Regions from separate parts of the Paenibacillus sp. P32E genome, predicted to be linked through region 4. Evidence: riboswitches for the same ligand, from Rfam matches in the RefSeq annotation. Region 4 holds a riboswitch; each other region holds the start of a gene.

Region 1 (5,137 bases), on a different contig from region 4:
CCGCTCGCCTCGCAGCGCGTTGCTGCTTTTGCTGTACTAGCGCTGCTCGGTCTATGCATGTCAGGCATCTTCTCCATTGCGCTCGTCTTCTCCAGCAAGCTGCTGCCTGGAGCCGAGGAATCCACTCCCAGCATTATGATCGCTTCCGGCGGGATCGGCGGCGCGGTGCTGCCGCTTGCCACCGGCTGGTCCATGGATCATCTGCAGATCGCCCAGACCTCTGGACTGCTGGCCGCTTGTGCCGCTGTGCTGTTCCTGCTTAGCGTGGCAGCCTGGAAAATAGGGTAATATAATTCGTGTAATTATCCTTCGTGCAAGGGTGGGACCTATTCATGCCTGAACTTATCCCTATTGCTTCTGAACCAACACTTCATACCGCCCTGCTGCAGTTCATCTTCCCCTTCTCTATCAAGGACGGTGAAGATATGAAGCTGATCGAACATCTGACACAAGAAGGATTCACCCGGTTTTTTCTTGACAACAAAGAACTGGAGGACGCTTATTACGGCGAAGGCTACTCTGTTTCCCATGAAAAGATGGAGCGGAGCTACCTCCCGTTTGCCGCCCATGTGCTATTCCCCCGCGAGAAGGACAAGGATTCCTTCCGCCGCTTTTCCCGGGCCAACCATTTGCCCTGCAGGATGGATATGCCCGGACAGTCGGTTCATTTTCAAGTGCTCTCGACGGATGTATTCGTCTGCCCTTTTGAACTCGGTTTCCTGACGATCAGAGTCAGCATCGGGGAGAAGCATCTCCCCTTCAGCACCGTCCTTGAGTTCGCCGACCGTTTCCGGACACTGGAGGATGTATCTTTTCGGGACAAACTAACCTCCATCCACTGTCATGACCGTTCCTTTGATCAGGTGGAGGATTTTGTGTTCAGGAATGTAGTGGGCGGACTGGAGCCTTTTCTCGACCCTTCGGAAATCAATGGCGCCTATTTTGAAACTTTGCCGTTCTTTGTGGATGAGAGAATGCTGGTTCAGGCTTTTTACGGCTTTGACCGGCAGGAGGACAAGGAAAATGAGATTAGCGTGGAATTGCTGTACCGAGCTTCCCAGCTGGATGGTATGACCCTGGGAGGCAAGCCATACATCAGTGCCAGCGATCCTGGGTATATTCGGGACTATTGCGGGGAGCACTGTTATAGCCGCTGGGGGCCGGACACCTATTACATGACGAATGAGCAGACGTTCTGCTGCCTGAGCTTGGCTGAATCCGGGGTAGCCACCCAGCTCATTAATCAGATGTATGGAGAATATTATTACGGGCTGCTGCTGAGCATATTTCATAAAATCGTTCTGCTGAAGCTGGCCAACATCCACTCCCGGCTGCGCATTAACCATGATGTGGATGAAATTGAGAACCTGATCTTTATGATCAACAAGTTCTCGGCCAAATTTTATTTTCTGGAGCTCATTTCGCAGTCCCAGGGCCGGGAGATTTTTTTCCAGCTGCGCAAGGTCTACGGGAATGATGCCCTGTTCGATGAGGTCAAAATGACCTTGAATGACCTGTTTCAATACCAGGAGAAATTCCAGGCCAAACGGCGGGACACGCTGCTGATGATCCTGACGGTGTTCACAGTGGTGAGCGGTATTTATGGCATGAATCAGGTGATTGAGGACCTTAAAGGTAAGATTGACTGGAGCAAGATGCTGGAGTATTCCCCATTTGAATATCTGGCGCTGTTCGTTGCATTTACGGGGATCGCTGTCAGTATCGGCCTGAGCCTGAAGCAGCTGTGGAACGGAATCCGCAGCCGCCGCAGAAAAAGAAAAAGAGTTCAGGGATATGACTGACAAACCTATAAAAAAGAGAAGCCGCTGATCTACAGCAGGTTCTCGAGTTCCCGGCAGGCTTCCGCATACGCAGAGGCAAGCTTAGGCATCAGCAGCACCTTCAGCCAGACAATATAATTAATAAATAAAAGCGGGCTGTCCAGCGCCACACTTTGCGCCAGATACCGTAAATGATATAGTGAATCCTGTTTGGTTCTTGCCATTCCGGAAGGGCCGAATCTTTGCCGCAACTCGGGCTGGCGTTCATACTGACGCAAAGTGACTTCTTTAGCCAACTGTTCCGCTAGCACCTTCAGCCGTTCTCCGGCATTTTGCTGATCAGTGAGCATAGGGTCACTCCTTTTTTGAAACATAATTGTAAAGTATTAATCTTATTATATAACATATGGTAAGTCTACCCGGCGTGCCTGGCAGTGCCTGAGCGGATTGCTGGAATCCGGGGCCACTACTGGACAACCCCGAAGGGGACCGCTATAATACAGCGTAAGAACACAGCAACACCCATAACTTCATAGTACCAGGGGGGCTGGAATTGGCCGGCTGAGAGTGTATCCCACACAGATACTGACCCTTATACCTGATCTGGATAATGCCAGCGTAGGAATCACCACCCGCATTCAGCCTTTTTGGCTAAGCGGCTACCTAACGCAATTGCTGGCGTCCCGATCTTCGGGGCGCTTTTTTTGGTATGGACATCATCAGAGTTCGGAAGACTGGGTTAGCTGGAAGGAGAGAAGAATAGAAATGGGAGTCAAAAAAGCACTAATGCTCTGCATCAGCTGCATGCTGGTCATCGTCATGGCCGGGTGCGGCAGCAATACAGCCAATTCCGGCGGGAATAGCGCCGCTCCAGCCGGGGACAGCACCGCCGCGCCGGAAGCAACTGCAACAGGAACGGACGCGCCTAAGGAACTGACTAAGATCAAGGTCGCGCTGGACTGGACGCCGAATACGAACCATACCGGCCTCTATGCAGCCAAAGAGCTGGGATATTACAAGGAGGAAGGCCTGGATGTAGAAATTGTACAGCCGGGTGCGGCGGGAGCCGACACGATGGTCACCTCAGGCGAAGCCGCTTTTGGCATCAGTGCCCAGGAGGCGCTCACTCTGGCCCGTCTGCAGGATGTGCCGCTCGTCTCGATCGCCGCCATCATCCAGCATAATACCTCAGGGTTTGCCGCCCCGAAGGACCGCAATATCAAGACACCAAAGGATTTCGAAGGCAAAACCTACGGCGGCTGGGGTTCCCCGGCTGAAGAAGCTGCCATGAAGGCGATCATGGACCCTGAAGGCGGCGATGTTAAAAAGGTGAAGCTGGTCAATATCGGCGAAGCTGATTTCTTCACCGCCGTGAAACGTGACATCGATTTTGCCTGGATATTCTACGCCTGGACCGGTATTGAAGCCGAGCTGCGCGGTGAACCGCTGGACATGCTGTATTTGAAGGATTACGCGCCTCAGCTGGATTACTACACCCCGGTGCTGACCACGAGCGAGAAGGAAATCGCTGAGCATCCGGAGCTGGTGAAGGCGTTCCTTGCAGCTACCTCCAAAGGTTATCAATATGCGATCGACAAGCCGGAAGAAGCTGCCGCCATCCTCTCGAAGGCTGTGCCGGATCTGGATCCCAAGCTCGTCCTGGCCAGCCAGAAATGGCTCAGCCCGAAATATAAGGACGATGCCTCCAGATGGGGAGAGCAGAAAGCCGAGGTCTGGAAGAATTACGCCGACTGGATGTACGGTCTGAAGCTGCTGGACAAACCACTGGATACCGCTTCAGCGTTCACGAATGAATATCTGCCGGAGAACAAGTAGTCTTACACTGCAAGTTTTACAATACCCAACCTGAAAGGATCTGATTGATATGGCAAACACCCTGCTCAGCATTCAAGTCATTCCTAAAACTCCGAATAACGAGGATTCTATTCCTTATGTGGATAAGGCCATTGAGGTCATTCAGCAATCCGGCGTGAAGCACCAGGTGAATCCGCTCGAAACCACGATGGAGGGCGAACTCAGCGATTTGCTTGAGGTGGTACGCCAAATGCATGAAGCACTGATCGCAGCGGGTAGCCCCAGCGTCATCTCACAAATCAAGATCGCCCATAACCCCAGCGGAATCAGCATGGATAAGCTGACGGAAAAATACCGGCCGTGAGATCGTACTGGAACCAAATCTGGCCGCCCCTTGTGGCGGTCATCTTTTTTCTGGGCGTATGGCAATTGGCGGTTTCCGTACTTCATGTCCCTTCCTGGATGCTGCCAAGCCCCGGCGATATCGCCCGCGAATCCCGGGGTAATGCTTCCGGCATTTGGGCACATACGGCTGCTACGCTGCGGCTGACCCTAATCGGCTTCCCGATTGGTACAGGTGTGGGCCTGATTGTAGCTCTATTGCTGCATTTGGTGCCTTGGCTGAAAAGAGCGCTGTATCCGCTGCTGATTCTCAGCCAGAATGTACCCTCCATCGCCCTCGGGCCGCTGCTGATTATCTGGTTCGGGTTCGGACTGCTGCCCAAAATCGTACTCATCACACTCGTCTGCTTCTTCCCGGTTGCCGTTGCCGCCATGGGCGGGCTGGCCCAAAGCGACCGGATCATGATGAACTATATGAAAATGGCTGGGGCTAGCAAGTGGCAGATCTTCTCAAAGCTAGAGCTGCCCGGTTCTCTGCCAGCCCTGTTCTCCGGCCTTAAGATCTCCGCAACCTATGCAGTAATGGGCGCTGTGGTTGCCGAGTGGATCGGCGCAGACAAGGGCATTGGCTATTACATGCTGCTGCAGAAGGCCTCCTACCGCACAGACCGGATGTTCGTTGCCATCGTAATTATTGTTCTTCTTAGTCTGGTGCTGTTTGCCCTGATCGCACTTCTGGAGAAGTGGCTGGTTCGCTGGAAGCCGCGCAAGACCTCTTGATACTTAAGCTTTCTGGAAAGGAGGATGAATCATTTTGTTAGCAGGCCATCCTAACTTGAACACCTTGGAACAGGCTTCCTCCGCGTACATGCCGGGAGCTAAAGGCGCGCATCCCGCCCTGAATGTAGACGGCGTATCCAAAGCTTTCTTCCACCGCCGCCGTGAGACCCGCGTGCTCGACAATGTATCTCTAACGGTTGAGCCCCAGGAATTCGTCTCCATTGTCGGCCCTTCCGGCTGCGGCAAAAGCACCCTGTTCCACATCATCGGCGGCTTGGAGCTGCCCGATGCCGGAACGGTAAACATGGGCGGTAAGAACGTCACCGGGCAGCGTGGAGAGATCAGCTATATGCCTCAGCAGCCTGCACTGTTCCCGTGGCGGACCATCGAGGACAACGTCCTGCTCGCCGGTGAGCTGA
Region 2 (5,137 bases), on a different contig from region 4:
TTGCCCGCAAACCGGGGATGAGCCGCGATGACCTTGTGAATACGAACGCGGGCATCGTAAAATCAGTCTGTGAGAATGTGAAGCGAGTAGCTCCGGAATCCATAGTAATTATCCTGAGTAATCCGGTGGATGCCATGACTTACGTTGCTTATAATACCCTAGGCTTTCCTAAAAATCGTGTAATCGGTCAATCCGGTGTGCTGGACACCGCGCGGTACTGCACCTTTATTGCTCAAGAGCTTAATGTTTCGGTAGAGGATGTACGCGGCTTTGTGATGGGTGGCCATGGGGATGATATGGTTCCGCTGATCCGTTACTCCAGTGCCGGCGGCATTCCGATTGATAAGCTGATTCCTGCCCAGCGGATTGCTGATATTGTAGAGCGTACCCGTGCCGGTGGAGGCGAAATTGTCAGCCTCCTGGGTAATGGCAGTGCCTACTACGCTCCTGCAGCATCTCTGGTGCAAATGACTGAAGCGATCCTGAAGGATAAGAAGCGGATTATTCCCGTCATTGCCCTGCTGGAAGGGGAATATGGTTATGACGGACTGTTCATGGGTATCCCGGCGCTGCTTGGTGCGGAAGGTATTGAGAAGATCTACGAGCTGGAGCTGACCGCGGAAGAAAAGGCGGCTCTGGATAAATCAGCAGATTCTGTACGTGCGGTTACTTCAGTGGTTAAGGTATGATTCCCAGCGGTCACAAGCCCTCATTTCTTGAATGGAAATGAGGGCTTTCTTTTCATGGACGGCGGGGTTGGGTATAATAAGAATGTAACTTATATCACAGCGAAAAGTGAGGAGGTTAAACAATGGATCGGATTTTCTTTTTCTTACATATGATCGGGACATTGGCGGTCGGCTTTTATCTGGTGCTTCCGTTTATTCTGAGCGGCACCGGTAAGCTGTCTGCAGCAGCCAAAGAAGGGACGCTTAGCGCCATTGGCGGATTGAACCGGTTTGCCCAGTATGGTCTGGTCATTCAGCTGCTGACTGGCGGATACATGATCTCTAAGGGGGATTACACCGTAGCCTGGATGGTTGTCGTGGTTGTACTCCTGCTGGCAATGTTTGCTCTGGGCGGTATTATGGGCAAGCCGCTGCGTCTGGCCACAGCCGGCATGCGTGAGAACCGTGATGTGTCAGACCAAACCGCGAAGCTTCGTACCATGAGCCTGCTGCTGATGGTTGTGCTGATCGTAATGGTATTCTTCATGGTGTATAGACACATTATCTAGGTAAGGATGATTATTCACCAAACCGTCAAGCCTGCCCCTGATTCGAGGGGGCGGGCTTTTACTGCATTCCAGCCTGATTACCTTATAGCAGGTCCTCTGACAAAAACACATTGCTTTTCTCAAATTCCGCTTGTATTCCGGGTGGGAGCAGGGTCTGAAGCTCGTGACGGGTACACCATTTATAGTCTGCATGCTCTTCGGAGAGCACCACTGTATTCTCATCGGTCCGGCACCAGTAGGTAATGATGACGAGTTGCCTGCCCGGATCGGTCAGAAAGGACACGGCATACAATAGCCTTTCCACCGTGACCGTAAGTCCGGTTTCCTCCTTAATCTCCCGCTCGAGTGCAGCCTCCAGGCCTTCTCCGAATTCCATTTTTCCGCCGGGGCATTCCCAGCTGCCTGCTCCTATCGCATCTGCAGCTGCCCGCTGTACGAGCAGGATTCTGCCTTGATGCAGAATGACTCCTTTGACCGCAACGATGATGCTCCGTGTATTTCTGGTCATATAACTTATGCGCCTCCTTATCCTATGGGTTAATCGCTCCGGATCCTATCTCGGATCTATACTTCACTAAATTATATCGGCCCTTTAAGTCAAAAACGACTGTATTTTTGTTTGGACAGCCGGGAAGTGTGGTAAGTAACTTAACGTAAAGCGATTGTATAATTGATGATGCAGAAGCCATCCTAATACGATGTGGTTACTTCAACAAAAGGTACACAGCGAAAGGAGAATGGATCATGCCAGAAAATAAGCAGACTACCAAAACCTTGCCTCCCCAGGTGCAGGACCGTCAGCCCGGTATCGAGAGCGAGATGAATCCGCGCCCTGAATTTGAAACGTCCAGCTACAAAGCGGCAGGCAAACTGCTGGGTAAGGCGGCGCTCATTACGGGAGGCGACAGCGGTATTGGACGGGCGGTTGCCGTTCATTTTGCCAAAGAAGGTGCGGATGTGGTCATTTCCTATCTGAATGAGCATTCTGATGCCGAAGAGACCAAACGCCAAGTAGAGCAGGAGGGACGGAAGTGTATTCTGATCGCCGGTGACATCGGCGTAGAAGCGTTCTGCCAGGATCTGATCAACCGGGCGGTAGAGGGGCTCGGTAAGCTGGACATCCTGATTAACAATGCGGCCGAGCAGCATCCGCAGGACAAGATCGAGGATATTACCTCCGAGCAGCTGGAGCGGACGTTCCGTACGAATATTTTCTCCATGTTCTATTTGACCAAGGCAGCTATGCCGCATCTGAAAAAAGGCTCCACGATCATCAACACGACATCGATCACCGCCTACCGCGGCAGTCCGCAGCTGCTGGACTATTCGTCCACCAAAGGCGCGATTCTCAGCTTCACCCGCTCGCTGTCGATGAATCTGGCGGAAAAGGGCATCCGCGTGAATGCTGTAGCTCCGGGTCCGATCTGGACACCGCTGATTCCATCCACATTTGATGCCAAAAAGGTCAGCGAGTTCGGCGGCACACAGCCCATGCAGCGTCCGGGACAACCGGAAGAGCTGGCACCAGCCTACGTCTATCTGGCCTCGGATGATTCATCCTATGTTAGCGGCCAGGTAATGCATGTCAACGGCGGGGAAATTGTCAACGGCTAGAAGTTGCTGTACGGTCAAGTAGGTTTCTGGAAAATATAACAGTTCAAGAGCAGGCCCATGCGGTCTGCTCTTTTTTATGTACCATATAAGATGAAGCTTTGGGTAAAAGGGATAGCTTTTCCGAGGATTAATATGTTAATATGAACCACGTCAGCAATTGAATACTGCAATTGTCCCTAGGGGTGCCGCAAGGCTGAGACGAACGTGACGTTCGGACCCTTTGAACCTGATCTGGTTAAAACCAGCGTAGGAAAGCGGAGAATGAATGAACTGCAGCGGGGTTGTATTTCTTACACCCGTATTCCTGTACAAATTTATGACTGCCTCCTATCGCGGGGGCGGTTTTTTTGTGTTGCGCGTTTTGCTGCAATAGTGTGGAGCAGGAGGTGAAGAAGTGGCGGAAATTCATTTAATATCGGACGGGAAGCTTGAGCTTGGGCGTTTCGTCAGCCTGGCGGCTGCTGTGCATCCGCTCGTGGACTTTATTCATCTGCGGGAAAAAAACCGGTCTGCCCTGGAGCTGCTCAGCATGGCAGAGCAACTGCTGCGTGCAGGAATCCCCGCATCCAGACTGGTCATCAATGACCGGCTGGATGTTGCGCTGGCCGCCGGTGCAGGCGCTGTCCAGCTAGCCTGGCACAGCCTGCCGCCTGCAGCAGCCCGTGCAGCCGCTCCAGGTCTCCGGCTGGGCAGGTCGGTGCACTCCGCGGCAGAAGCAGCGGAAGCAGGCAGGCAGGGGGCGGACTTCTGCCTGTTCGGCCATATTTTCCCTACCGGCTGCAAGCCCGGACAGCGGGGGCGCGGTTTGGCGCTCCTGGAGGAAGCGGTGCGCAGCACCCGTATTCCACTGATTGCTATCGGCGGGGTGGAGCCTGGAAATGCAGGTCAAGTGATCCGTCACGGTGCTGCCGGGATTGCGGTCATGTCCGGCATTTGCGGAGCGGATGACCCCGTATCTGCTGCCCGTGCTTACCGGTTGGCGGTTCAGGAGGCGTAGGACCTGTGGTGTATTGTGACTCCAGTAAATCGGTGAATGGTACCACGCCAAGGAGGTGAGAGCGCATGAATCTGATCATTAATGGCAAGCCAGGAGTGGTTGCGGAAGAATGCCGGACCGTTGCCGATCTGTTAAGCCGGCCCGAATGGAGCTTTCGGCTTGTGATCGTGGAACGAAATGGTGAGATTGTCAGCAAGGAGCATTACGGGTCGGAGATATTATGTGAAGGCGACAGGCTGGAGCTGGTGCATTTTGTAGGCGGGGGCTGAAGCCATGAGGCTATCATAAAATATTTGAATTTTTTTCACGCTAAAAATTATCCTTCTATTTTTTTACTGAAACGGATACCGTCTTAAAAATGACGGTGAAGCCGTTTCCCTTGTCGAATTTCATCCCAGGAGGCGAGTTCATGTTAGATCCATTGGTGATTGGCGGCATTACGTTATCGAGCCGGCTGTTCATCGGTACCGGCAAATACAGCCGCAATACACTGATTCCCGAGGTGGTTTCAGCTTCAGGCTCACAGGTAATCACGGTAGCTCTGCGCCGTGTAGATCCGGAGAGCCAGGACAATATTATCAGCCATATTCCTTCCCATATGACTCTGCTTCCAAATACTTCGGGTGCGCGCACGGCTGAGGAGGCTGTGCGGATCGCCAGACTGGCCAGAGCCGCAGGCCTTGGCAATTGGGTCAAGATTGAGGTAATCAATGATCAGAAATATCTGCTTCCAGACAACCTGGAGACTATCCGGGCCACAGAAATACTGGCCGCCGAAGGCTTCGTAGTGCTGCCCTATATGAGCCCGGACCTCTCAGCCGCGCTGCGGATGCAAGCAGCGGGGGCCGCCGCCATCATGCCGCTTGGCTCCCCCATCGGCTCGAACCGCGGCTTGCGTACCACAGAGCTGCTGCGCATTCTCATCTCTGAGGTGGATCTACCGGTGATCGTCGACGCCGGCATCGGCCGCCCGTCCGAAGCGGCAGAAGCGATGGAACTTGGCGCATCCGCTGTGCTGCTCAATACGGCAATCGCTACCGCCCGTGATCCGCTGCTGATGGCTGCGGCCTTCCGTGAGGCGGTAGCTGCAGGCCGCAAGGCCTATTTGGCAGGACTCGGTCCAGTGGAAGAGACGGCTGTTGCGTCTTCGCCATTGACCGGATTTCTGAAGTGACTCACTGGCTAACGGAAATGGGGGAGTAACATGAGTTTTTTTGAACCACTGACTCGTCTGGAGCAACTGCCTTACGGGAGTTTGTGGCAGGAGTACCGGGTGGAGGATGTGAAGC
Region 3 (5,137 bases), on a different contig from region 4:
AGCTTCAGGGCATCATTGCTGTCAGCGGGCATTTGGATATCCACAGTAAGCCCTTCGTCGGCAAAATAGCCGTTCTGCTGGGCGGCGTACAGGAAGGAGTGGACTGCGTTCGGGTACCAGTCGAGCATAATCGTCAGCTTGTGGGGCTGCCCGCCTTGATCCGCTGATGCAGAGCTGGCTGGAGACTTATCATTGCTGTTCCCACAGCCTGTCGCAGCAAGTCCCAGACACAGAAGCAGCAATAAGGGGAGCAAAGGGAGTTTCCTTTTTCTAAAGGGAGGTTCAGAAGGGATCAGTTTCATCGATGAATGCCTCTTTTCTGCAAAATAATTTTTTCGAGCAGCACAATAAATAGAAACAGAATGATTCCGAGTGCAGATAAAAGAAATACTGCGGCGAACATTTCCGCACTTTGCAGATTGCCCGCCATCCGCCGGCTGAAATAGCCGAGCCCCCGGCTACCGCCCAGCCATTCCCCAATCGTCGCGCCAATGACGCAGTAGACCATAGAGAGCTTGAGACCAGAGAACAAAGAGGGCAGTGCAGGCGGAATCTGGGTCTTTCGCAGAATTTGCCAGCGGGTCGCACCAAGTGTGAGCAGCAGTTCTTTGTACATAGCACCGCTTTTGCGCAGACCGTCAAAGGTCCCTACTACCACCGGGAAAAAGGCAGTAAGGAAAACCACCGCAACCTTGCTCCATAGGGTATAGCCAAACCACATAATAAAAATGGGTGACAGCGCGATCAGCGGAATGGTCTGACTGATCACCAGCAAGGGGTATAGCGCCTTTTCAACCGGAGTGAACATGTGCATTCCCGTACCCAGCAGCATGCCGCAGGCTGCTGACAGAACAAAGCCGAGCAAAACCTCCTGAAGTGTAGCGGGTAAATGCTCTCCGAAGAGCAGCTCTTTCTGCTCCATCAGAGCCGTCCATATAGCCGTTGGAGCCGGGAGAATGAATGCTGGAACAAGCTTCAGCCGTGCAGCGAACTCCCAGCCAGCTAGGGCAACCAGTACCAGCAAGGCAAAGGGGCCATATTCGCGCAGAAAGGTTCTGCTACTAGATACTCTCATGCAGCCTCCGCTCCAAATTCTCCCGCAAAGTAATAAACTTCGGTTCATAGTTCATCCGGTAGTGTCTGGGCCGCGGGATATCCACCGAGAATTCCTGTACACCGCCGCTGCCTCCAGACATCAAGTAAATCCGGTCACTGAGCAGCAGCGCTTCCTCCAGATCGTGGGTGATGAACAGAACCGTTTGCTTAAGGCTGCTCCACAATTCCAGGAGCCAGCGGTGCAGTTCACGCTTGGTTATGGCATCCAGTGCTCCAAAAGGCTCATCGAGCAGCATCAGCTCATTTCCAGCGGCAAGGGTACGGAGCATAGCGATCCGCTGACGCATCCCCCCGGACAGCTCCTGCGGGTAGAGCCGCTCTGTACCTTCAAGGCCAAACCGTTCGAGCATCTCACGAATATTCTTTACAGCATCTGCCTTGCTGCCTTTTCGCTTCAGCTCCCAAGGCAGCAGGCAGTTGTCCATCACGGTTCTCCAGGGCAACAGCAGATCCTGCTGCGGCATATAGGCGACCTGGCCCAGGCGCGACGATGGATCGTCAGAGATCATTCCGTGAACTTTGAGTTCGCCACCTGTATGCCGAAGCAGACCGGCGATGATTTTGAACAGGGTGCTTTTTCCGCAGCCGCTGGTACCGACAATAGAAATGAATTCGCCCCGGCGGACGTTCATCGAGAGCCTACTGAATACGGGCGTCTGCGGTGAAGTGCTGAAAGCATAGGACAGGTTAGTGATAGAGATCATACTCGTATGTATTAAGCCTCCTTTCATTGGCACGCATCTGCTTCCGGGACTGCGGAAGCACAATAAAGACCCATCCGTCTCCAGGGGAGGCAAATGGGTCTGAAAGGTTCAGGCAGTAGGCGTGAAGCGGCACTGCTGATCGATTCTGTTCCACTTCCCTCCGCTGGTATGATCCAGATCAGGTTCCAAGGGTCCGAAGCTTAAGGCTTCGTCTCAGTCATTAGACTCCCCTAGTGAAATAGCAGGTCAATATTATATTCGTAACTGCTAACTAATATAGCATATTCCAGAATGTTGTCAAAAGAAAGTGTGCTCAGGACCGCTGCAGTCCAGTTACGAATAGGGTTAGAATCCCTTCCAGGATATCCTTTTTGCCCGACCCGTGAAGTTTCTGCTGATAGAGATAGAGATCAGGGCTGAGGACCGCGATCAGAGAAGTTGCGGCAAAATGCGGATCAATAGCAATCAGCTTGCCGTCATCAGCAACCCTCCGCAGACGCTCGGCCATAACTGCATTCAGCCGCTGGAAAATCGGATGTTCAAACTGGGTAAGCTGTTTCTTACCCGTGAACTCAGACTTGATCATCTGCAGCAGCTCGGCATGCTGGTCTATGAAATCCACCACTTGTTCAATACTGCTCCGCAGTTCCTCAATGGAGCTGTCTGTTTCTAAAGTGGTTTGGAGCTCCTGCTCCAAACGGGTAAGAAAACGCTCTGAGCTGGTGGAGAGCAGGGCAGAGCAAATTTCACCTTTGTCCGTGAATCTGCGGTAGAGCGAGCCCTGGCCGATTCCTGCCTGCTTGGCAATGCCGTACATACTGACTCCTTCCAGACCGTTCTCAGTAAAAAGCGCTCGGGCGGCCTCAAGAATACGCTGGACATAAGGGTCCTGATTATTCCGGAAGGAGGATGGATTTGATGGTGGTATTGGGTTTGAGGATGGGTTGCTGCCTTGTTCTCTCGGGTTCATGACAGGCTCCTTTCAGAAATACAGTATATATTTACAGGAAATATGTGAACTCCATTGACATAGCGGACAATTGTCCGTAGACTGAAAAATGTAAATACGGACAGTTGTCCGTTCAGAGATATATTATATCGATTAAGCTGCGCTGAGGTCAATAAGTCCACCTGCGCGCAGTTCAATCCAGGAGGAGATAGAGAATGGAGCAATCGCTGAAACCGGAGGCCGATTTTCGCCTGTCAAGCATTCTGGTTCCGCTGCTGGCCATCATTGCCGGTGTATTCATGGTGGTGCTCGACAGTACGGCTATGAATGTGGCTTTGTCAACGCTGGTCAAGGATTTTAATACGGATCTAAATACATTGCAATGGATTGTGACCGGGTACATGCTGGCCCAGGCCTCGGTGATCCCGTTGTCCGGCTGGCTGTCTGACCGCTTTGGGGCCAAGACTGTTTTTCTGACTGCAGTTATCGTATTCACTATGGGTTCAATTCTCTGTGCAACACCAAGCCGTGCAGAATGGCTGATTGCGTTCCGTGTCCTGCAGGGTCTGGGCGGAGGTTGTGTGCTTCCTGTCGGGATGGCATATGTGTACAAACTGGCACCCAAGAGCAAGGTAGGCGTAGTCATGGGGATCATGGGTATTCCGGTGCTGTTCGCTCCGGCTATCGGTCCCGTGCTGTCCGGCTGGTTAGTGGAGTATCATTCCTGGCGCTGGATCTTCCTCATTAATATTCCCATTGGAATCATTTGTCTTCTGATTGGTTCCCGCAAGCTGCCTCAATCGGAACGCAGCCAGGTGCCGGGGATGGATAAGCTTGGGATCATTCTTGGGCCCCTTGCCTTTGCTTCTCTGTCTTACGGGGTGAGCCAGGGAGCGGACAGCTGGACTTCGGACAAAACACTGATCGGTTTATCCCTCGGTGCTGTGGCCTTAATCGCTTTTGTCATTGCTGAGTTTCGTTCGGAGACACCGCTCCTGGAACTGCGTATTCTTCGCTCGGTCGATTTCAGCACAGGGATTGTTGTACAATGGATTGCACAGTTCGGCTTGTACGGTGCGCTGTTCCTGCTCCCGCAGTTTCTTCAGCAGGCCCGCGGCTTCGGAGCATTTGATACGGGTCTTACCCTGCTGCCCCAGGCAATTGCCTCTGGCCTTATGATGCCCATTGCCGGGATTTTGTTCGACAAGATCGGAGTTCGCTGGCTGGTGGTCTGCGGACTCAGCCTGGTTTCGGGTGCGTTGTACCAGTATTCTCATGTGGATCTTACCACGCAGAGCAGGGACCTGATTCTGCCGCTGATCATGTGCGGTGCAGGCATGGGAATGATGGTGATGCCAATGAATACACATCTGCTCAACAAGGCGCCAAGTCATTTGGTTAACCGGGTCACTTCCTTGACCAATTCCATGCAGCAGGTAATCAATTCTCTGGCTGTTTCCACACTGGTAACTATCCTGACCTCAAGAGCGGCTGCGCGCGGGGCGGAAATGCAAGAGGCTGCCGCTGCAGCCGGCAAGAGCGCGGCAGAAGCTTCACCCGAAGCCTTGAAGCTGGCTACACAAACCGTTCTTGCCAAAGGGTTTGATGATACCTTTCACATTATGATTTTCGTTGCTCTGGGCGGTGCTATGCTGGGCTTACTTCTGCGGAGAGGGCGCAGAGTCGGGGAAGACGGCTCCAAGTCAAAGGTTCAGCCTGAAATGATGCATAGTTAGTTTCTGTAAATGCAGTCAAATAACATATGGGTTAGTGCAAATATCTCCGTTCAGCATTCAGGTGCTGCGGGGATTTTTTTATTGTAGAGGCGCTATAAAGACTGCGAAGCTGTTTCCACTTTTTGTACCTGATTTCTCTGGGGAATTTAATATGTTTTGGGGTAAGCTATCTCAATACCGGCAGGCTTAAGATAAGGAAAATAGCGGTTCAAACGCTTACATCATAATTCCGATGTTTATTATCGGAAAAACTATTGACTCCGCTGATGTGACGGTGTTACTATTCAACTTGCCGGTGAACAGCTGGTACATACAGAGAATGAGACGAGAGGGGTTATCGATTTATGAAAAAACTTAGTTTGACTATTCTATTGCTGCTTACAGTGGTACTGCTAGCAGCTTGTGGCAATAATAACAATAATGCCGGAGGCAAAAATTCAGCAGCCGAGTCTTCGGCAGCACCTACTGAAGGAGCTGCAGCAGCTGCGGAACAAAACAGCCTGGAGGCCATCAAAGCCAGCGGTAAGCTGCGTATTGGGACCGAGGGTACCTATGCACCATTTACCTTCCATGATGCTTCCGGCAAGCTAACCGGCTTTGACGTAGAGATCGCTGAAGAGGTGGCCAAGCGG
Region 4 (5,137 bases):
TTGGCGGCGTGTCTGCTCAGGAATATCCATTTCACGGTTGTTAATCAGTTCGCTCATCGTTCTCTCTCCTTCTCTATTCCACTTGTTAATCTCAGTGATCTATTCAATAATCTCGAAGCCATGGCTCTGAAAGGCCAGTCGGACGGTTTCGCGATCCATTTTCTTCATTGTGATTCCTTTAGACAAGGTCATGAACCGACCCGCCGTCTGCAGCATGCCAGGCTTCGTAATATCGCGGAAACCCAGCTCAACCATAATGTCTATGGCCTCCGGATAACGACTGACCAGCTCGAATATGGATTCATCCATGTTAAGGCGTTTGCTCATTGCACTCTCCTCCTGCAGCTTAGCTTCATGTCAATTGATAACCTTTCTCAACAACAGCTTAGCATAGGGTACGGGGCCAAAGAGTGATTGCAGTCACTAAATTAGAAACTTATATACCTGCAACTATTCATTGCAAAGCAGAAATGAATTGGCCCCGTTTTTGTTACCATCATGCCTGTATGCCAACTTATGGATATAAAAAAAGGCTGTTTCCTCCGCCTGTTACAGCAGAAGAAACAGCCTTTTATAAAGTCCGTTCCGGTTATAGCATTTGGCTCAGTCTGGACGAATTGCGGATATCGTGCGAAATGCGCATGCTGCAGAATTTGGGACCGCACATGGAGCAGAAATGCGCTGTTTTGGCACCCTCGGCTGGAAGCGTCTCATCATGGTACTCCAGCGCCCGCTCAGGGTCGAGCGACAGATGGAACTGGTCACGCCAGCGGAACTCGAACCGAGCCTTGGACAATGCATTGTCCCGATCCTGGGCACCCGGGTGGCCTTTGGCCAGATCTGCAGCATGAGCAGCGATTTTGTAGGTGATAACTCCTTCGCGCACGTCATTCTTATTAGGCAGACCCAGATGCTCCTTGGGCGTAACATAGCACAGCATCGCTGTCCCGAACCAGCCGATCATCGCCGCCCCAATCGCCGAAGTAATATGGTCATAACCCGGGGCAATATCCGTGGTTAACGGACCCAGGGTGTAGAAAGGGGCTTCCTGGCAGAGCTCGAGCTGCTTGTCCATATTTTCCTTGATCTTGTGCATCGGCACATGCCCCGGACCTTCGACCATCACCTGAACATCGTGTTTCCAGGCCATGGCTGTCAGCTCCCCAAGTGTCTCCAGCTCAGCGAACTGAGCCTCATCATTGGCATCGGCGATGGAGCCCGGGCGCAGTCCGTCTCCCAAGGAAAAGGCCACATCATAAGTCTTCATAATCTCACAGATTTCTTCAAAATGTGTATATAAAAAGTTCTCTTGCTGATGTGCAAGGCACCAGGCCGCCATGATGGAGCCGCCTCGGGACACAATTCCGGTCATTCTTCCGGCAGTAAGCGGGATATACTGCTTCAGCACCCCGGCATGAATGGTAAAGTAATCCACGCCTTGCTCCGCCTGTTCAATCAGCGTGTCGCGATATAGCTCCCAGGTCAGATCCTCGGCTATTCCTTTTACCTTCTCCAGCGCCTGATAGACCGGCACTGTGCCGATCGGTACTGGTGAGTTGCGGATAATCCATTCGCGGGTGGCATGAATTTTTGTACCAGTGGAAAGATCCATAATCGTATCGGCACCCCAGCGGGTCGCCCATCTCATCTTCTCCACTTCCTCTTCAATGGAAGAAGTCACGGAGGAATTCCCAATGTTCGCGTTGATCTTAACCAGGAAGTTACGGCCGATGATCATCGGCTCACTCTCAGGATGGTTGATATTAGCCGGGATAATGGCCCGTCCGGCAGCGACCTCATCCCTTACAAATTCAGGCCGGGTATTCTCGCGAATCGCGATATACTCCATTTCCGGCGTAATCATCCCCTGCCGCGCATAATGCAGTTGGGTAACATTGCAGCTCTCACGTGCTCTTAAAGGATTCCGCCGCAAGCCGGCGAACCCTTCTGCCGACGTCCGGTCTGCAGCTAATCGGGAGTCTCTGGGCTGAGCGGTTCTCCCGGCGTACTCCACTGAATCCCCGCGCTCCGCAATCCAGCTTAAGCGGTGCGGAGGCAACCCTTTCCGAACATTGGTATCTTCAGCGGCATCAGTGTAAATACCACTGGTATCATAGACACGAAGCGGTGCATTGTCCTCTTCCCCCGCAACACCTTCGGTCCGGCTAAGACGGATTTCACGCATCGGAACCTGAATATCGGGACGCGAGCCTTCTACATACACCTTACGGCTTGCGGGAAATCCCGACAGATCGATTTGTTCCTTTTTTGATGAATCTGACATTTTTATCTCCTCCTCATCGCTCTGTGAGCCATTCAGATAAGATCAGCACGCAGCAAAAAGCCGCTCCACCTGGAGCGGCTTTATTCATGAACAGCCCAATAAGGCTGTGCTCAAAAAAGGTCCGGCTCCACTTTCCTACGCTGGTATGATCCAGATCAGGTTCAAGGGTCCGGGAATTCAATTTCCCCGTCTCAGCCTATTCAGGCTCCCCTAGTGGGTATCTTATCTAATTAAATACAATCTACTTTAGCAGGTATTTATTGTCAATCAAAAAATTTGTTTAACCAGCATTGTGGTTACTTATCCAGCGCTTCGCTCCAGTCATGTACCATAGCGCCTTCCAGATATTTCTCAGCATCCATAGCAGCCATGCAGCCGGTTCCTGCAGCCGAAATCGCCTGCCGGTAACGGGTATCCTGAACATCCCCACAAGCGAACACGCCGGGAATGTTGGTTTCGGTTGTCCCCGGATTCACAACGATGTAGCCGTTGGCATCCGTAGTTATCTGACCGCCCAGGAACGCGGTATTCGGTGTGTGGCCGATAGCGACAAATACGCCATCTGCTTCCACGAGCTCCTCAAGACCCGTATCATTGTTACGGACGGTAAGTCCCTTCACCCCGGTATCCCCGATGGTCACTTCAAGCGGTGTGCGGTTCAGGGCCCAAGCTACTTTGCTGTTCTCCCGCGCCCGGTCCTGCATAATCTTCGAAGCGCGAAGTTCCGGACGGCGGTGGACCAGAGTTACACTGGAAGCGAATCGCGTGAGGAAGCTGGCTTCCTCCATCGCGGAGTCGCCGCCGCCGACCACGACAATCTTTTTACCACGGAAAAAGAAACCGTCGCAGGTTGCACAGGTACTTACCCCGCGTCCGACATTCTCCTGCTCTCCCGGTATGCCCAGGTACCTCGCCGAAGCACCGGTCGATATAATCACCGACTCTGCTTCCAGTACACCCAGACCATCCACGGTTACTTTGAAAGGGCGCTGCGAGAAATCCACAGAATCCACCCAGCCATTCTTAAATTGAGCCCCAAAGCGTTCTGCCTGCTTGCGCATGTTATCCATCAGATCCGGACCTAGAATACCTTCAGGAAAACCAGGAAAGTTCTCTACCTCTGTCGTCGTAGTCAATTGTCCTCCTGGCTGCAGTCCTTCAATAACAAGGGGGCTGAGATTGGCACGTGCCAGGTAAATCGCAGCAGTTAATCCTGCCGGACCTGTTCCGATTACAATTGTTTTGTACATTAGCAAGTCCTCCTTAGGGTCAGATATTTTCCGTAAATGGCGGCAAAATGTCTGCTGCCGCCCCGTCCTGCGTTAACCCGCATGCTTGATGAATACGCCGTGCGTACCGGCTTACCATGGAGACGGAAACGCCGTAATGCTGTGCAGCCTCGCGGTAAGTAACCGGATGACCATGAAGCTTGGCGGTTAGATATTCCAGAGCCGCACACCAGCCCTCTGCATGCCGGAACAAGGGTACATCCGGATAGAGGCGGGCTATGAACTGCTTCCAGAGGAGCTCGGCATCTCTCTTCTGGGCGGCATCCAATCTCCGGTCCATCACAGCAGCCATATGATCTATAACTCGCTGCCAGTCTTCCTTCCACTCTGGCGGCCCTTTATGGCTTGACACAACCGGTTCCTGAGCCGCCCTCTGGACTACACTTTCCTCCGGACTACCGCCGATCAGCCGCTGCAGACTGAGAAGCGCAGCCTCCTGCAGCGGTTCCTGTTCCGAAACTCCCTTCAGAACATCGGATATTTCATCGTCCTCAATCCAGCGCAGCGCTTCTGTCACCTGGAGCTTCGTACTAGCATCACCGTAGCGCAGCGCCCAGAAGAACGAAGCGCGCAGCAGCGGATTATTCTGTACTTCTTCCGTGAAGCTGTCCGTATTGTTCTTCCACTGCTTCAGCTGCTCTTGAAAAGGCAGCTGATAATTATAGCTTACCGGAGGCAGCGGCCTGCCCTCTGATTGTGCCTGCTGCATCTGGGACAGAAAAAATTTCGGCACTGCTGATTCCGGGTCCAGCCTGGAAGCCATCTGCCAGCAGCGTATAGCCTCAGTATGAAGCCCGCTATTGCTGGCCGCCGCCGCGCAATAATGGTACAAGCCGGCATCACCGCCGACCTCTTCATCCTTCAGCAGACGGCGGAAATGTCCATATGCAGTTTGGTGCTTGCCCAATATGCCCATCGTTGTCGCCATTTTGAATACATGCTCCTGATGAAAAGGCACTGTCGCCTCAAGCATACGCACCAATCCCGCAAGCTGGTCCTGATCGCCAGCATATTGCAGGAAAATCGCCATATTGCAGAGCGCATGCAGGTTGCCCGGGTCCTGCTTCAGCACTTCGCCAAGACATTCCTTGGCTTTGGCGAAGCGGCCCATATAGAAATAGGCAAGAGCCAGATTGTTATGTGCCGCCAGGAAGTCCGGAATGTTCTGGACAATCTCTTCAAGCAGCTTGACCGCTTGCGGGAATTTGCCTTCCTCCAAAAGACTCCGGGCTCTGTCATGCTCCACCACACCTTCCCGGCTGCGGATCCGGACTAGCGGAGCGGGCCGGTCCAGCTCATACTGCAGCAGTTCCATCAGCTCTTCGGACTCGGCCAGAAACTCACCGCTTGCATCCTCTTGCAGATAGGTCACAAGACTGCGCTCCGCCTCTTCAAAGTTTTCCATATTAGCGTAGTTATTAGCCATATAGAAGTGGCACTCTGTCATAGTAGGATCAATCTCATCCAGAACATGAGTCAAGATGTCGTTGGAATCCTTGTATTTCCCCATCTCGGATAATATACCCGCCATATTGCAATGATTCACCGGGTTTTCCGGCTCATA

Evidence for each region. A riboswitch is a leader RNA that binds a small molecule or an ion and turns the genes downstream of it on or off. The one in region 4 is predicted to bind thiamine pyrophosphate.
Region 1: it holds a riboswitch for thiamine pyrophosphate, as region 4 does, so the genes downstream of both, A3848_RS20295 (ABC transporter substrate-binding protein) here and thiC (phosphomethylpyrimidine synthase ThiC) in region 4, are expected to answer to the same signal.
Region 2: it holds a riboswitch for thiamine pyrophosphate, as region 4 does, so the genes downstream of both, A3848_RS05905 (thiamine phosphate synthase) here and thiC (phosphomethylpyrimidine synthase ThiC) in region 4, are expected to answer to the same signal.
Region 3: it holds a riboswitch for thiamine pyrophosphate, as region 4 does, so the genes downstream of both, A3848_RS29945 (ABC transporter ATP-binding protein) here and thiC (phosphomethylpyrimidine synthase ThiC) in region 4, are expected to answer to the same signal.

The regions. Positions count from the first base shown of each region.
Region 1 covers NZ_LVYY01000024.1:106,913-112,049, reverse strand. The annotation lists gene A3848_RS20310 (MFS transporter) at 1-288, shown strand, start outside; gene A3848_RS20305 (hypothetical protein) at 333-1,802, shown strand; gene A3848_RS20300 (hypothetical protein) at 1,832-2,131, opposite strand; TPP riboswitch at 2,312-2,423, shown strand; gene A3848_RS20295 (ABC transporter substrate-binding protein) at 2,547-3,617, shown strand; gene A3848_RS20290 (thiamine-binding protein) at 3,667-3,960, shown strand; gene A3848_RS20285 (ABC transporter permease) at 3,957-4,718, shown strand; gene A3848_RS20280 (ABC transporter ATP-binding protein) at 4,807-5,137, shown strand, end outside.
Region 2 covers NZ_LVYY01000004.1:202,437-207,573, forward strand. The annotation lists gene mdh (malate dehydrogenase) at 1-689, shown strand, start outside; gene A3848_RS05890 (hypothetical protein) at 812-1,237, shown strand; gene A3848_RS05895 (NUDIX hydrolase) at 1,320-1,745, opposite strand; gene A3848_RS05900 (SDR family oxidoreductase) at 1,982-2,851, shown strand; TPP riboswitch at 3,020-3,121, shown strand; gene A3848_RS05905 (thiamine phosphate synthase) at 3,246-3,848, shown strand; gene thiS (sulfur carrier protein ThiS) at 3,914-4,117, shown strand; gene A3848_RS05915 (thiazole synthase) at 4,258-5,022, shown strand; gene thiH (2-iminoacetate synthase ThiH) at 5,053-5,137, shown strand, end outside.
Region 3 covers NZ_LVYY01000076.1:249,596-254,732, forward strand. The annotation lists gene A3848_RS29935 (ABC transporter substrate-binding protein) at 1-302, opposite strand, end outside; gene A3848_RS29940 (ABC transporter permease) at 299-1,075, opposite strand; gene A3848_RS29945 (ABC transporter ATP-binding protein) at 1,062-1,847, opposite strand; TPP riboswitch at 1,959-2,062, opposite strand; gene A3848_RS29950 (TetR/AcrR family transcriptional regulator) at 2,134-2,790, opposite strand; gene A3848_RS29955 (DHA2 family efflux MFS transporter permease subunit) at 2,985-4,505, shown strand; gene A3848_RS29960 (amino acid ABC transporter substrate-binding protein) at 4,850-5,137, shown strand, end outside.
Region 4 covers NZ_LVYY01000077.1:22,047-27,183, reverse strand. The annotation lists gene A3848_RS30155 (DUF438 domain-containing protein) at 1-57, opposite strand, end outside; gene A3848_RS30150 (DUF1858 domain-containing protein) at 100-327, opposite strand; gene thiC (phosphomethylpyrimidine synthase ThiC) at 590-2,284, opposite strand; TPP riboswitch at 2,400-2,506, opposite strand; gene trxB (thioredoxin-disulfide reductase) at 2,581-3,534, opposite strand; gene A3848_RS30135 (tetratricopeptide repeat protein) at 3,554-5,137, opposite strand, start outside.